DNA from 2 places in the Cupriavidus sp. 01L46 genome. Region 1 is predicted to be linked to the other one. Evidence: riboswitches for the same ligand, from Rfam matches in the RefSeq annotation. Region 1 holds a riboswitch; the other holds the start of a gene.
The links. Region 1 has a riboswitch for glycine ahead of gcvT (glycine cleavage system aminomethyltransferase GcvT). Riboswitches for the same ligand answer to the same signal wherever they lie in the genome.
Positions count from the first base shown of each region.

Region 2: another riboswitch for glycine. It lies ahead of AC1DS3_RS07445 (D-amino acid dehydrogenase); the one in region 1 lies ahead of gcvT (glycine cleavage system aminomethyltransferase GcvT).

Region 1 covers NZ_JBFTSF010000002.1:20,621-25,739, forward strand. Annotated here, with positions in the region: gene AC1DS3_RS01015 (UvrD-helicase domain-containing protein) at 1-1,142, opposite strand, end outside; gene AC1DS3_RS01020 (glycine zipper 2TM domain-containing protein) at 1,371-1,601, shown strand; glycine riboswitch at 1,690-1,777, shown strand; glycine riboswitch at 1,799-1,949, shown strand; gene gcvT (glycine cleavage system aminomethyltransferase GcvT) at 2,048-3,175, shown strand; gene gcvH (glycine cleavage system protein GcvH) at 3,276-3,656, shown strand; gene gcvP (aminomethyl-transferring glycine dehydrogenase) at 3,757-5,119, shown strand, end outside.
Region 2 covers NZ_JBFTSF010000027.1:23,523-32,576, forward strand. Annotated here, with positions in the region: gene AC1DS3_RS07430 (PqiB family protein) at 1-1,223, shown strand, start outside; gene AC1DS3_RS07435 (PqiC family protein) at 1,217-1,831, shown strand; partial or broken gene AC1DS3_RS07440 (isochorismatase family protein) at 2,047-2,490, shown strand; glycine riboswitch at 2,597-2,693, shown strand; gene AC1DS3_RS07445 (D-amino acid dehydrogenase) at 2,862-4,130, shown strand; gene AC1DS3_RS07450 (DUF3772 domain-containing protein) at 4,156-6,606, opposite strand; gene AC1DS3_RS07455 (helix-turn-helix domain-containing protein) at 7,044-7,961, shown strand; gene AC1DS3_RS07460 (MFS transporter) at 8,129-9,054, shown strand, end outside.

The sequences.
Region 1 (5,119 bases):
ACATAGGGAATGCGCTCGCGGCGCAGGATCTGCTCGAACAGGCGCGCCTGGTGGTTGCCGCGATACAGGATGGCGTAGTCACGGAATTGCGCGCGCCGCTCGAACTTGTGGGCCGACAAGCGGAACACGACCGACTCCGCCTCGTGCTCCTCATCGTTCATCGGGTTGACGGCAATGGGGTCGCCCATGCCGTGCTCGCTCCACAGCTTCTTGTCGAACAGCTTGGGATTGTTGGAGATGACCGCGTTGGCCGCCTCCAGGATGCGCACGGTGGAGCGGTAGTTCTGCTCCAGCTTGACCACCTTCAGATCGGGGAAATCGGTCTGCAGCAGCTTGAGGTTGTCCAGCGTGGCGCCGCGCCAGCCGTAGATGGCCTGGTCGTCGTCGCCCACCGCGGTGAAGGCCGGCGCGCGCAGGTGCGAGCCGCCGGCGAGCTGCTTGAGCAGCTGGTACTGGCAGGCGTTGGTGTCCTGGTACTCGTCCACCAGGAAGTAGCGCAGCCGGTTCTGCCAGCGCAGGCGCACCTCTTCGTTGCGCGCGAACAGCTCAGCCGGCAGGCGGATCAGGTCGTCGAAGTCCACCGCCTGGTAGGCATGCAGCGTAGCCACGTAGTTGCGGTAGATCAGCGCCGCCTGGTGATCGTCGGGGTTGTCGGCCTGGGCGATGGCGGTTTCGGGATCGACCATGCCGTTCTTCCACAGCGAGATGGTGCTCTGCACGCTGCGGATCAGCTTCTTGTCGGTGGAGGCGAGCTGCTCCTGCACCATGCCGAAGCAATCGTCCGAGTCCATGATGGAGAAGCGCGGCTTCAAGCCCACGTGCTCGGCCTCGGCGCGCAGGATCTGCACGCCCAGCGAGTGGAAGGTGCTCACCGTGATCTGCTTGATGGGGATGCGCTTGCCCTCGCGCGTGGTCTTGCCTTCCATCAGCTTGGCGATCCGCTCCTGCATCTCCTTGGCGGCCTTGTTGGTGAAAGTCACCGCCGCGATGTGCTTGGGCTGGAAACCCTTGTCCTCGATCAGGTGGGCGATCTTCTGCGTGATCACCCGGGTCTTGCCCGAGCCGGCGCCGGCGAGCACCAGGCAGGGGCCGTCGAGGTAGCGAACGGCTTCGGATTGGGCAGGGTTGAGTCCGTGGGTCATGCGTGGCGGGAAGTGACGGATGTGCAGCGTGGAGGCGCGCGCTGGCTGGGCGGAGGGTGGATGCTAACACGCGGCCGAGGCACCTTTGCGGCAATGAAAGTGGCTCGGCAGGGAGGAGGTAACACTTCGTAAGGTCCGGATCCATGGGCATGCCGGCACCGTCTAACTTACATGTCCGCACGTGTGCGCTCCGTGCCGGATGCATGTCACGATACATTGGAGCGAATCATGAAAACCCTGCAATCCCTGGGCAAGGTCGCCTTGATCGGTATCGCGGTAGCGAGCATGGCCGGCTGTGCCGACATGACTCCCAAGCAACGTAACACCGCGATCGGTGCCGGCGTGGGCGCGGTCGGCGGCGCGGTGCTGACCGGCGGTGATGCGCTGGGCACGCTCGGCGGCGCCGCGGTTGGCGGCGTGATCGGTAACGTCACGACTAGCAACCCTCACAGGAGGTAGGCGAGCCGCCCGGCCCTTGCGCCGTTCCCATGGCGCCGGGGTCGGCGCGGACCGCGTTGACAAAGCCTGGGAGCTCCCGTAAATTGCGCGCATCCGACCGGGAGAGCGCGCAGATCTTGCGCCGCCGAAGGGGTATCACCCGAAAACTCTCAGGCACCATGGACTGGTTGGATCGGCTTGCAACATGCACACGATGCACGCCGTACTCTGGAGAGCGGCACCCGCCACTGATCGATCCGTCGACAGCATTGGTGAGCGTGCCCACCGAAGGGGCGCGCAAGGCTAGGGTTTCCAGCAATTGGGATCCCGCCTTGTAATCTCTCAGGTATCGAGGACAGAGGGGTCATCCGCCACAGCGGATCTGGCAGCGCTATGGCGCGCCGAATCCTGCGGCGGATGGCCCTTTTTCGTTTTCGAACCGAGATTTGCCTTCCCCCGAGGATTCCATGACGCTCCAGGCCACGCCCCTCAACGCCATCCACCGCGCACTCGGCGCCCGCATGGTCGACTTCGGCGGCTGGGACATGCCGGTCAACTACGGCTCCCAGATCGAGGAACACCATGCCGTGCGCAGCGATGCCGGCATGTTCGACGTCTCCCACATGTGCGTGGTCGACCTCAAGGGCGCCAATGTGCGCCCCTTCCTGCGCGGCCTTCTGGCCAACAACGTCGACAAGCTGCAAACGCCGGGCAAGGCGCTGTACTCCTGCATGCTGGATGAGAAGGGTGGCGTCATCGACGACCTGATCGTCTATTTCTTCGCCGAGGACGACTTCCGCCTGGTGGTCAACGCCGGTACGGCCAATGACGACATCCAGTGGATCGCGGCACGCAATGCCGCCACCGGCAGTGGCGTGGCCATCACCCCACGCCGCGGYGACAACGCGCCCGAAGGCGTGGAGCCGCTGGCTATCGTCGCCGTGCAAGGCCCGAACGCCCGCGCCAAGGTCTGGAGCGCCTTCCCCTCCACGCAACCCAGCGAAGCCCTGAAGCCGTTCAATGCGCTGGTCGTGCAGGATTCCGCGCTGGGCGAAGTCATGGTGGCGCGCACCGGTTACACCGGTGAAGACGGTTTCGAACTGGTGGTGCCCGCTGCGAATGTGGCTGGCCTGTGGGAAAAGCTGGTCGCCGAGGGCGTGCACCCGGCGGGCCTGGGCGCGCGCGACACGCTGCGCCTGGAGGCCGGCATGAACCTGTACGGCCAGGACATGGATATCCACACCTCGCCGCTCAATGCCGGCCTGGCCTGGACCGTGGACCTGCAAAGCGAACGCGACTTCACCGGCAAGGCGGCCCTGGTCGCCGGTGGCCAGGCCCAGCAGTTCGTCGGGCTGATCCTGCGCGAAAAAGGCGGCGTGCTGCGCGCCCATCAGAAGGTCATCACCCCCGCTGGCGAAGGCGAAATCACCAGCGGCACCTTCAGCCCCTCGCTGTCCCAATCCATCGCTTTTGCCCGCCTGCCGCGCGACGTGGCCATCGGCGCCGAAGTGCAGGTCGAGATCCGCGACCGCAAACTCGCCGCGACTGTGGTTAAACTGCCGTTTGTGCGCAATGGCAAGGCACTCGTGAGCTGAACGCTCGCACCGGTCACAGCGCGCCCGCCGGCGGTTACCCCGTCGAACATCGACATCCCCCGGCTGGCGCTGAATAACAAATTGAATCTGGAGCAATCCCATGAATTTCCCCGCCGACCTGAAATACACCGAGTCCCATGAGTGGGTGCGCGTCGAAGCCGACGGCACGCTGACCATCGGCATCACCGACCACGCGCAGGACGCGCTGGGCGACATCGTCTTCCTGGAACTGCCGGAAGTGGGCAAGTCGGTCGGCGCCGGCGATGCGCTGGCCGTGGTGGAATCGGTCAAGGCCGCATCCGACATCTACGCGCCGGTGGCAGGCGAAGTGATCGCCATCAACGACGCCGCCGCCGCCTCGCCGGAAAGCGTCAATGCCGACGCCTTCGACGCCTGGCTGTTCAAGCTCAAGCCGGCCAACAGCGACGACGTGAACGGCCTGATGTCGGCCGACGCCTATAAAGCCAACGTCGGCGCCTGATGCCAGATCGTCATTCCCGCGCCACGGGAATGACGGATAAAGAATGCCGCGACGCGGACCGGGCCGACCACCCGCCGCACGCTCCCACGAGATTCTTGCCATGAACGCCCCCCTGCCCATGACTGCCGCCCAAGTTGCCCGGCCCACGCTGGCCGAACTGGAGGCGCGCGACGCCTTCGCCTCACGCCATATCGGCCCCGACGACGCCGAACAACAGCACATGCTCAAGGTGCTGGGCTATGACAGCCGCGCCGCACTGATCGACGCCGTCATCCCCGCCGCCATCCGCCGCCGCGACGGCATGCCGCTGGGCGAGTTCACCGCGCCGCTGACCGAAGAAGCCGCGCTGGCCAAGCTGCGTGGCCTGGCCAGCAAGAACCGCGTGCTCAAGAGCTTTATCGGCCAGGGTTACTACAACACGCTGACCCCGGGCGTGGTGCTGCGCAACATCTTCGAAAACCCGGCCTGGTACACCGCCTACACGCCCTACCAGCCCGAGATCTCCCAAGGCCGCCTGGAAGCCATGCTGAACTTCCAGCAAATGGTGACCGACCTGACCGGCCTGGACATCGCCAATGCGTCGATGCTGGACGAAGGCACGGCGGCTGCCGAAGCCATGACGCTGCTGCAGCGCGTCAACAAGCACGCCTCCACCACCTTCTATGTCGCGGACGACGTGCTGCCGCAAACGCTGGAAGTGGTACGCACCCGCGCGCTGCCGCTGGGCATCGAAGTCAAGGTTGGCCCCGCTGCCGAAGCGGCCGGCGCCCATGCCTTTGGCGTGCTGCTGCAGTACCCCGGCGTGAACGGCGATGTGGCCGACTACCGCGCCATCGCCGATGCGGTGCACGCTGCCGGCGGCCTCGTGGTGGCTGCCGCCGACCTGCTGGCGCTGACCCTGATCGCCGCGCCCGGCGAGTGGGGCGCCGACGTGGCGGTTGGCAACTCGCAACGCTTTGGCGTGCCACTCGGCTTTGGCGGCCCGCACGCCGGCTACATGGCGGTCAAGGATGCCTTCAAGCGCTCCATGCCCGGCCGCCTGGTGGGCGTGACCATCGACGCGCAAGGCAACAAGGCATACCGCCTGGCCCTGCAAACGCGCGAGCAGCATATCCGCCGCGAGAAAGCGACGTCGAACATCTGCACGGCACAGGTACTGCTGGCTGTGATGGCCTCGATGTACGCCGTGTACCACGGCCCGCAAGGCCTCAAGCGCATCGCCCAGCGCGTGCACCGCCTCACGGCCACGCTGGCCGGCGGCCTGGAGCAACTGGGCTACGCGCGCACCAACGCCACCTTCTTCGATACGCTGACGCTGGAAACCGGCTTCAACACCGAAGCCCTGCACGCTTCGGCAACCGCCCGCGGCATCAACCTGCGCCACGCCGGCGCCACCCGCATCGGCATCTCGCTGGATGAGACCGCCTCGCGCGAGGACGTCGTCGCCCTGCTGGAAATCTTCG
Region 2 (9,054 bases), on a different contig from region 1:
GCGTGGACGCCGGCAGGTGGGCGGTGCGCAGACGCGCCTTCACCGGGCTGGAAGCACCGCCTGTTGTCACCACCGATGCCTCCGGCACGCAGTTCGTGCTGCGCGCCGCGGACCTTGGCTCGCTCGATATCGGCTCTCCGGTCTACTACCGGCGTGTGCAGGTCGGGCAGGTGGTGGCCTATCGGCTCAATCCCGATGGCCGTGACCTGTCCGTCCGGGTGTTCATCAACAAGCCCTATGACCAGATGGTCACCGTGGATACGCGCTTCTGGCACGCCAGCGGCGTCGATATCAAGCTCGACTCGGGCGGGTTCAAGCTCAACACGCAGTCGCTTGCCACGATGTTGCTCGGTGGCGTTGCCTTCCAGGCGCCGGACGATGCCAAGGCTGCAGCAGTGGCAGGAGAAAACACCCAGTTCATGCTCGCCAGCGACCAGGCCAACGCCTTCAAGGCCTCCGACGAGCTTGCGCCCACGCTGGCCGTGCTCTACTTCGACCAGTCCGTGCGCGGCCTGTCTCCCGGCGCTCCGGTTGACTTTCGCGGTATCGCGGTGGGCCAGGTTCGATCCATCGGGATCGAATACCAGCGCGACAAGAAGGCCTTCCGCATGCCCGTCATCGTGGAACTATATCCTTCCCGCATTGGCTTATCCGCGCGCGACCTCGCGGATAAGCCCCACGCCAGGGGCATCGCCGATGTGCTGAACAAGCGCGGCCTCCGGGCGCAGCTGCGCACCGGCAACCTGCTGACGGGCCAGGTCTTTGTGGCGTTTGATTTCTTCGCTAACGCGCCACCGGTCAAGCTCAGCCTGGACACCCCCGTGCCCGAGCTCCCCACCATACCCGGGGCATTCGACGAACTGCAGGCCAAGTTGGGGGACATCGTTTCCAAGCTGGACAAGGTGCCGTTTGAGCAGATCGGCCAGGACCTCCGGACCACGATGGCGTCACTGGACAAGATGCTGAGCAACGCCGACAAGCTGGTGGCCCAGGTCAACGGCGACGTGATGCCGCAAGTCGCCACCGTGCTGCGGGATGCGCACCAGACACTGCAGGTGGCCAATGGCGCGCTCGACGCAAACGCGCCGATGCAGCAAGACGCGCGCCGCATGCTGCAGGAGTTGACGCGCACCGCCATCTCGCTGCGCACCTTGACCGATTATCTGGAAGGGCACCCGGAAGCCGTGGTGCGCGGCAAGACGGAGCAGGAGGCACCATGGTGAGGCGCTTCAATCCGCTGCGGCTGGCCGCGGGTGCGGTGATCGCCTTTGCCGCTGCTGTGCTGGCCGGCTGTGCTTCGCCGCAGGCGCGGTACTACACGTTGTCGCTGCCGGCACTGGCGCGTCCCGCGGCCACGCCAGCGCCCGGCCAGGCCACGGCGCCTGTGTGGATCGAAGTGGCACCCGTTCGCGTGCCGGAGCGCGTCAACCGGGTCAATCTTGTCCTGAGCGACGGCAATGGCAGGCTCAGGCTATTGGCGCAGGATCGCTGGTCGGCATCGCTGCCGGATGAGTTTCGGGACGCGCTGTCCCAGCGATTGCAGGCGAGCCTGGGCGCGGTCGATGCCTACCAGCATGGCAGGTCCGGCGCGGAGCCGCTTTACCGCGTCAGCGCGGAAGTGGTGCAGATCGATGCCCAGATCGACGAACGCGTCAGCGCCATCGTCAACTGGACCGTGCGCCGAATGCCCGATGGCAGGGTGACGGTGGGCCACACACGGGCGGAGTTGGCCGCGCCGGGTGGCGTGGACGGCGTTGTCGCTGGCTATCAGCAGGTAGTGGTCAACGCTGCTGCCGATATCGCGGCGGCTGTGCGTTCGCTACGGCTGTGAGTCTCGCGCGGCGTGGCCTCTGTGGCGCATCGCCTGGTGCCTCAAAATATCAATCAATAAAATTGAACAAGTTATCCGACGAACTCATCACATCGACGGCCGGCTCTGCCATAAAGTTCAACCTATGGACGGATCGGCGCCAAAGACGACGTTCTAAATAATTCAACCATGTAGCCAAGTGGCCAAATAGCCAAGTAGCCAAGGAGAGAGAAATCATGACCAACGCCAAGCTCGAAGTCCTGACCCCGCAAAACAGCCAGCTGATCTTCATCGACCACCAGCCGTAGATGGCCTTCGGCGTGCAGTCAATGGACCGCCAGGCGATGAAGAACAACGCGGTCGGGCTGGCCAAGGCGGCCAGGATCTTCAATATCCCCACCACCATCACCACGGTGGAGAGCGAGTCTTTCTCCGGCTACACCTACCCCGAACTGCTTGACGTATTCCCCGGCCAGCAGACGCTGGAACGCACCTCGATGAACTCGTGGGACGACCAGAAGGTGCGCGACGCGCTGGCCGCCAACGGCCGCAAGAAGATCATCGTGGCCGGCCTGTGGACCGAGGTTTGCAACACCACCTTCGCGCTGTCCGCGATGCACGACAGCGACTACGAGATCTACATGGTGGCCGACGCCTCCGGCGGCACCAGCAAGGAAGCTCCCGCCCGCTGAAATTCGCGGCCTGAACCCGCAGGGAACTTCCCCAGGCAGTCAGACTAGTGCTAAAGTTCCGAGCCATGCCACCTGGTATTACCCGGCGGCATGCAAAGTGATATCGGGAGAGACTGCCTAGCCAAGCGCCGGGCAGCGCCGAAGGAGCAACCGCCCCGGAAACTCTCAGGCAAAAGGACCGGTATCACGTTTGAACTCTGAAGAACCCCGGCGCTCGTCAGCCGGCGGTACCGAAGGAGCAAGCGATCCTCGCCACCCCCAAAGTGGCGTATCGTGAATCTCTCAGGTCAAGGACAGAGGGGGCGTCTTTTGTGCATGCCGCGCAAGAGGCTCCCATCCGACGTCCTGGAACCATAGAGATGAAAACAATTGCCGTTATCGGTGGTGGCATCACCGGCGTGACCACTGCCTATGCGCTCGCCAAACGCGGTTTCTCGGTCACGCTGCTCGAAAAACACCGCTATGCCGCCATGGAAACCTCGTTCGCCAACGGCGGCCAGCTTTCCGCTTCCAACGCCGAAGTCTGGACACACTGGTCCACCATCCTCAAGGGCATCAAGTGGATGCTCAAGAGCGATGCGCCGCTGCTGGTCAACCCGCGCCCGAGCTGGCACAAGCTGTCCTGGTTCGCCGAGTTCATCGCCGCCATTCCCCATTACCGCAAGAACACCATCGAGACCACGCGCCTGGCAATTGCCGCGCGCGACCACCTGTTCTCCTGGGCGGCGGCCGAAGGCATCGATTTCGACCTGAAGAAGGAAGGCATCCTCCATATCTATCGCGACAAGGCGGGTTTCGAGCATGCCGGCAGGGTGTCCAAGCTGCTGGCCGAGGGCGGGCTGGAGCGCCACGCCGTCACGCCGGAAGAAATGCGCGCCATCGAGCCGACCCTGGCCGGGCAGTACTACGGTGGTTATTTCACCCAGAGCGACTCCACTGGCGACATCCACAAGTTCACCAGCGGCATGGCCGCGGCCATCGACCGCCTGGGCGTGCGTTGCCTGTACAGCCAGGATGTCCAGTCGGTCAGCACCGATGGCCGGCAGGTCACCATCGTCAGCAGCGATGGCCAGCAGGCCGAATCGCGCGTGTTCGACGGCGTGGTTGTCTGTGCCGGCACGGCCAGCCGGGCGCTGGCGGCCAGCCTTGGCGATCGCGTCAACATCTATCCGGTCAAGGGCTATTCGATCACCGTCAACCTGAATGACGCGCAAAGCCAGGCGGCCGCGCCCGTCGTGAGCCTGCTCGACGACGAGACCAAGCTGGTCACCAGCCGCCTGGGCGTTGACCGCTTCCGCGTGGCGGGCACGGCGGAGTTCAACGGCTACAACCGCGACATCCGCGCCGATCGCATCCGCCCGCTGGTGGAGTGGGTCAACCAGTGCTTCCCCGGCGTCAGCACGCGCAGCGTGGTGCCCTGGGCCGGCCTGCGGCCGATGATGCCTACCATGCTGCCGCGCGTGGGCCGGGGCCGTGCGCCCTGCGTGTTCTACAACACCGGCCACGGCCACCTGGGATGGACGCTGTCGGCGGTCACTGCGGACATGATCGGCGATGTGGTGCAGCAAGCCATGGGCGCCAGGCGTGCGCATGGCGTGCAGGACTCGGTGGCGCTGGTGACTCCGTAACGGGCCGCGTAAGGGGCCGGACGCGTTACGCRCCAAGCGCGGCCATATTCTCCACCCGCAACGTCTGCGGGACCGACAGCGAGATATCGGCCGCGCGCAGCCGCTTCAGTATCTCGAACAACAGGTCGCTCTTGGTCGCGGTGGCGATCCGGGGGCTGCCGACGTAGCCCGTCACGCTAAGCGTGATTCCGTTCGGCGCCAGCTGGCTGAACGTGACGGATGGCGCGGGCTTGTCGAGGATCGCCTCATTTTCCCGATAGGAGTCGAGCAGCAGTTCGCGCACCTGTTCGGGATCGATGTTCAGCGGGAAGGTGAGCAGCAGCGTCGCGACGCCTTGCGTGCTGTTGCTCATCGTCACGTTGCGCAGGTTCTGCGAGATCAGCTGCGAGTTGGGCACGATCACGGTCGAGCGGTCGCCCAGCAGGATCTCCGTCGCGCGCACGTTGATGCGCTTGATGTCGCCCTCCAYGCCGCCGATGCTTACCATGTCGCCGACCTTCACCGGGCGCTCGGTCAGCAGGATGAGCCCCGACACGAAGTTCTTGACGATCTCCTGCAGGCCGAAGCCAATGCCCACGGACAGCGCGCTGACGATCCAGGCCAGGTTTTCCCATCTGACGCCCAGCAGCGACAGCGTCAGCAATACGATCAGCACATAGCCGATGTTGCTGAACAGCGTGATGAGCGATGCGCGCAGGCCCGCTTCCATGCAGAGCTTCGGCAAGAGTTCCGCGTCCAGCCAGCGCCGCACCGAGCGCAGCAGGTAGGTGCCGACCGAGAGTGCGATGACCGCGTTCAGGATGCGGTCGGGCATGATGTTGAGGCTGCGCAGCCGCTCGCCGCCGAGCATCGTCAGCAGGCTGTTGAGCAGGTCGCTCGGCGTGGTGCCGAAGCCGCCGGTCAGCAGCGCGATGACAGCCACCAGGAGCAGCAGGCTGGTGCCGATCCCCGACAGCACCGTCGACGCCTGCGCGAGATGGCTGTCCCCGAGTCCGAACAACTGCTTGATGACCTTGCCGCTTGGATGGTGCGCGCTGAACACGCTTTCGCAGACGTCGCGGGTCAGTTGCGTCAGCAAGTACAGGCTGCACAGGACGATGTCGATCCAGACAAGCTCGTAGGTCAGGAAGCGCGCGAACGTGATGTAGCCGATCAGCAGCGCCATCAGCGAGGCGACGACCGTCATCGTGACGCTAGCGTGGATCAGGCCGGCAAAGGTGGAGCGCGCTTCAGGCCGCTCGCCCGCCGCGGCGAGCTTCGTGCGCACGCGGTTGGCGCGCAGCAGCGCTGCGCCGATTGTCAGCACCACCACAAGCGACACCAGGCCGCGGCCTAGCAAGGTCACCTGCAGGCTTGTGTCCGCGGTCCGGTTGAGTTGCTCGAGTGTGCCGGCGATCAGCAGCAGGCCCGCGAGGACGCTAGGGAAAGGACGCATCGCCAGCGCGACCTTGTCGGCTAGCGCGGGCACGCGCCATGAGGGATGGCGCGTGCACAGCAATGCCCGTCCCAGGCCCGCGATCAGCGCGCTTGTCAGCGTCAGCTTGCCGAGTTCGCTGATCAGGTCTTGCACCTGAGCAGGCAGTTCGTAGTGCGGGGCGAAAGCAAAACACAGAACCTGTACCGCGATGGCGGTCGCCGCGACCGTCGCGAGTGCCGTTGCAAGCGCGAGTGCGCTGCGCCGCAGCCGGCTCTCGGGCAAGCGCGTCAGGCAGAACCATGCCAGCGCCCGCTCGAGCAGCCGTCGGCCGATGGTCCAGACGCTGATCGCAAGCAGCAGAAGCAGGGCGGTGATGGCTTGCCGCCCGGGCTGCCAGGCCAGGTCCCACAACGGGGTGACTTGTCTTTTGAACGCGTTCAGCCGCTGCTGGTCCTCCGGGCTTGGCGCGAACAACGGCTCCCAGAATGCCATGCTGAGAATGCTGGGCGAGCGCAGCGCGAGCTGGTTCTTCAAGCGGCTGCGCTGCAGCTTGGCGATCTGCTCGGTCAGGTTGGTGACATTGCCCTTGACCTCGGCCGCTTGCTTCAGTCCGCTGTCCAGTTGGGCCTTGCGCGCGTTCAGGTCCGCCCGCTGCTGTGCGACGGCAGCGGCCTCCGGCGTGGTGCCGGCGGCGGGTGGCGGCCCGAGCACGTCGAGCTGTGCCTGCAACTGCGCACGCTGGGGCGTGAGCGCAGCGCTCAGCTTGTCGACGTCGCTTGCCAACTGGTGGATGGCGTCATCCAGCCCTTCGAGCTGCGTGCCGCTGGTGGGCGACGACGCCAGTTGCTTGATGCGGTCCTGCTCGGTCTGGAGGCGTTTCAGCTCGGCAACGGCATCCGCGTGCGATGGGGGCTTGGTGGCGGGCGCATCCGCGTTCGAGGTGGTGTCGGCGGCGGCTGCTGCGGCTGCAGCGGCGGCTGCGGCCGGGAATGCATTGGGGGTCAGGTGCAATAGCGCAACCAGCACAAGGCTCAGCACGAACCTGGGGAGTTTGCTCATAGAAAGGGAAAGATCCTTACTGATCGGCTTGCCGGGCCGGCAATCGCGCAGGTTCGCGTGGATTGCCATGGCTCGTCAGACGGTCGATGACCGGGGGGCGACGATCAGGATGTTGGACGACCGCGCGGCGATCGAGATGGGAGTCGATCGGAGCGCCAGGGAGGCGATCTTGCCGGCATGTGCTCAATAGTCCGTCGGACTACTGGCGATGCCGCGTGATTGGCACGTCGCTTGATACGGGAGAATGGCTTGAACGAGTCTGAATTATACAGAAGGCATCGCGCGCCCTTCGTTTTCAGCTGGCAACAGGCGCTTGCGTCACTCGATCTGTATCATCCAAAGTTCCACGCGAGCTGCAACCAAGCTCTGCTATTCTGGTTGGCCGCTGCTGCCGCGGCGTGGGTTTTCATGGTGGTGGTTTATTCTTGTGTGAAATCATGTCCGTCAACGCCAATGCCGCAATCCCGCTCCCATCCCACGGATCGCTTGACGCATTCGGGTGCGCCGCGGAAAAGCTCTCCAAGGATCAGAAGCTCGCCGGCAGCGAGATCCGGTTTTTCCGCAAGAGCTCGCCCGGCGAGAAGGCGAGCCAGGTTATCACTTCGGCGTCGAATCGTGGCTTTCTGGTGGGGGTTTCGCTGTGCACGGGACATCGCCGCCGGGTGTTTCATGAGCGCCGCGCGAGCACCCACGAATTTGAAAAGAACTCCATCTATATCCGGAATTTCTTTGAAGACTATAAAGCCGATTTTTATGGTTATTTCGATTTCATCCTGCTGGAGATTTCCCGCACCTTTATCGAGCGCACCAGCGCGGAACTAGGCCGCTCGCGCATCCTGGGGCTGCGCAGCGCGGCGGGAGAGCAAGACCAGGTACTGGCGCATCTCGCCCAGGCGGCGGCGCCGGCACTGAGCCACCCCGAGATGGCCAGCAAGCTGTTCGTCGATCAACTGGGCTTCACGATCGGGACCTATCTCGTCGAGCACTATGGGCATGGATCCGTCGCCACGCCCAAGACGAACCGGTTGCTGTCGCAACGCAGCGTGGCGATGGCCAAGGAAATGCTGATCGCCAAGATCGATGGCGATCTGTCCATTGCGGACGTCGCCGACGCCTGCAACCTGTCGCGTAGCCATTTCACCCGTGCCTTCCGGGATACGACCGGCCAGACACCCTATCAGTGGCTGGCGGCCCAGCGCCTGGAACGCGCGCGCGGCCTCCTGCGCGAATCAGGACTCTCCCTGGCGGAAGTGGCCATGGCTTGTGGCTTCTCCGATCAAAGCCATTTCACCCGCGTGTTCTCGCAATCGGTCGGCGTCTCTCCCGGCAACTGGCGCCGCAGGGTTCACGCCTGAAGCGCTGGGCGCAAGGCCACTGCGTCGGCGCCGATGCTAGCCGGTGCCGAGGCACAACGCAACTGTCCCTTGGTATGGGTAGACGGCGCTCGCTGTGCTCCACACAATGCGGCTGTGCCACCGTTGGCATTGCCGCCGGCAGTGCCTGAGCAACTTGCGACCAAGCCATGAATGACTCTCAAGCCGCCGCTGCCGGCTCGCCGTGGAGCCCGCTGCGGCACAGCACGTTCCGGATGTTGTGGATCGCCACGGTGGCGTCCAACGTGGGCACCTGGATGAACGACGTGGGTGCCAGCTGGCTGATGACGTCGCTCGATCCCGATCCCCTGATGGTCGCCCTGGTGCAGGCAGCGGGCAGCCTGCCGATGTTCCTGTTCGCCTTGCCGTCCGGGGTGCTGGCCGATATCGTCGACCGGCGCAAGTACCTGATCCTCGCGCAGCTTTGGACGCTGGCCGTGGCGGCCACGCTGGGTGTGCTTGCGCTCACCGGCGTGGTCAACGCGCATGTGCTGCTGATTGCTGCGTTTTTGCTGAGCACCGGCGCGGCGATGAGCTCGCCACCGTTCCAGGCCATCGTGCCAGATCTGGTCGACAAGGCGGACTTGCCGCCGGCCATTGCGCTGAACTCCCTGGGGATCAATATCAGCCGTGCGATCGGCCCTGCGCTGGGCGGCCTGATCCTGTCGTTCTCCGGGCCCGCGGTGGTCTTTCTGCTCAACGCGTTGTCGGTGCTGGGCGTGACGCTGGTGCTGTACCGGTGGAAGGCCGAGCCCGCCCGGCGGAACCTGCCGCCCGAGCATTTCGTGTCGGCGGTGCGTGCCGGCCTGCGGTACGTGGAGGCCGCGCCCCTGCTGCGGGTCGTGCTGGTCAGGGCGCTCGCGTTCTTTCTTTTCGGCAGTGCCGGCTGGGCGCTGCTCCCGCTGGTGGCCCGGCGGGAACTGGGCCTTGGCCCGGGCGGATATGGCTTGCTGCTGGCCAGCATCGGCCTGGGCGCCGTCGGTGGCGCCCTTGTGCTCCCCAAGCTGCGCGGCCGGGTCTCTGCCGATCGCATGGTGGTGCTGGCTAGCTTGCTGTTCGCGCTGAGCTTGCTCGC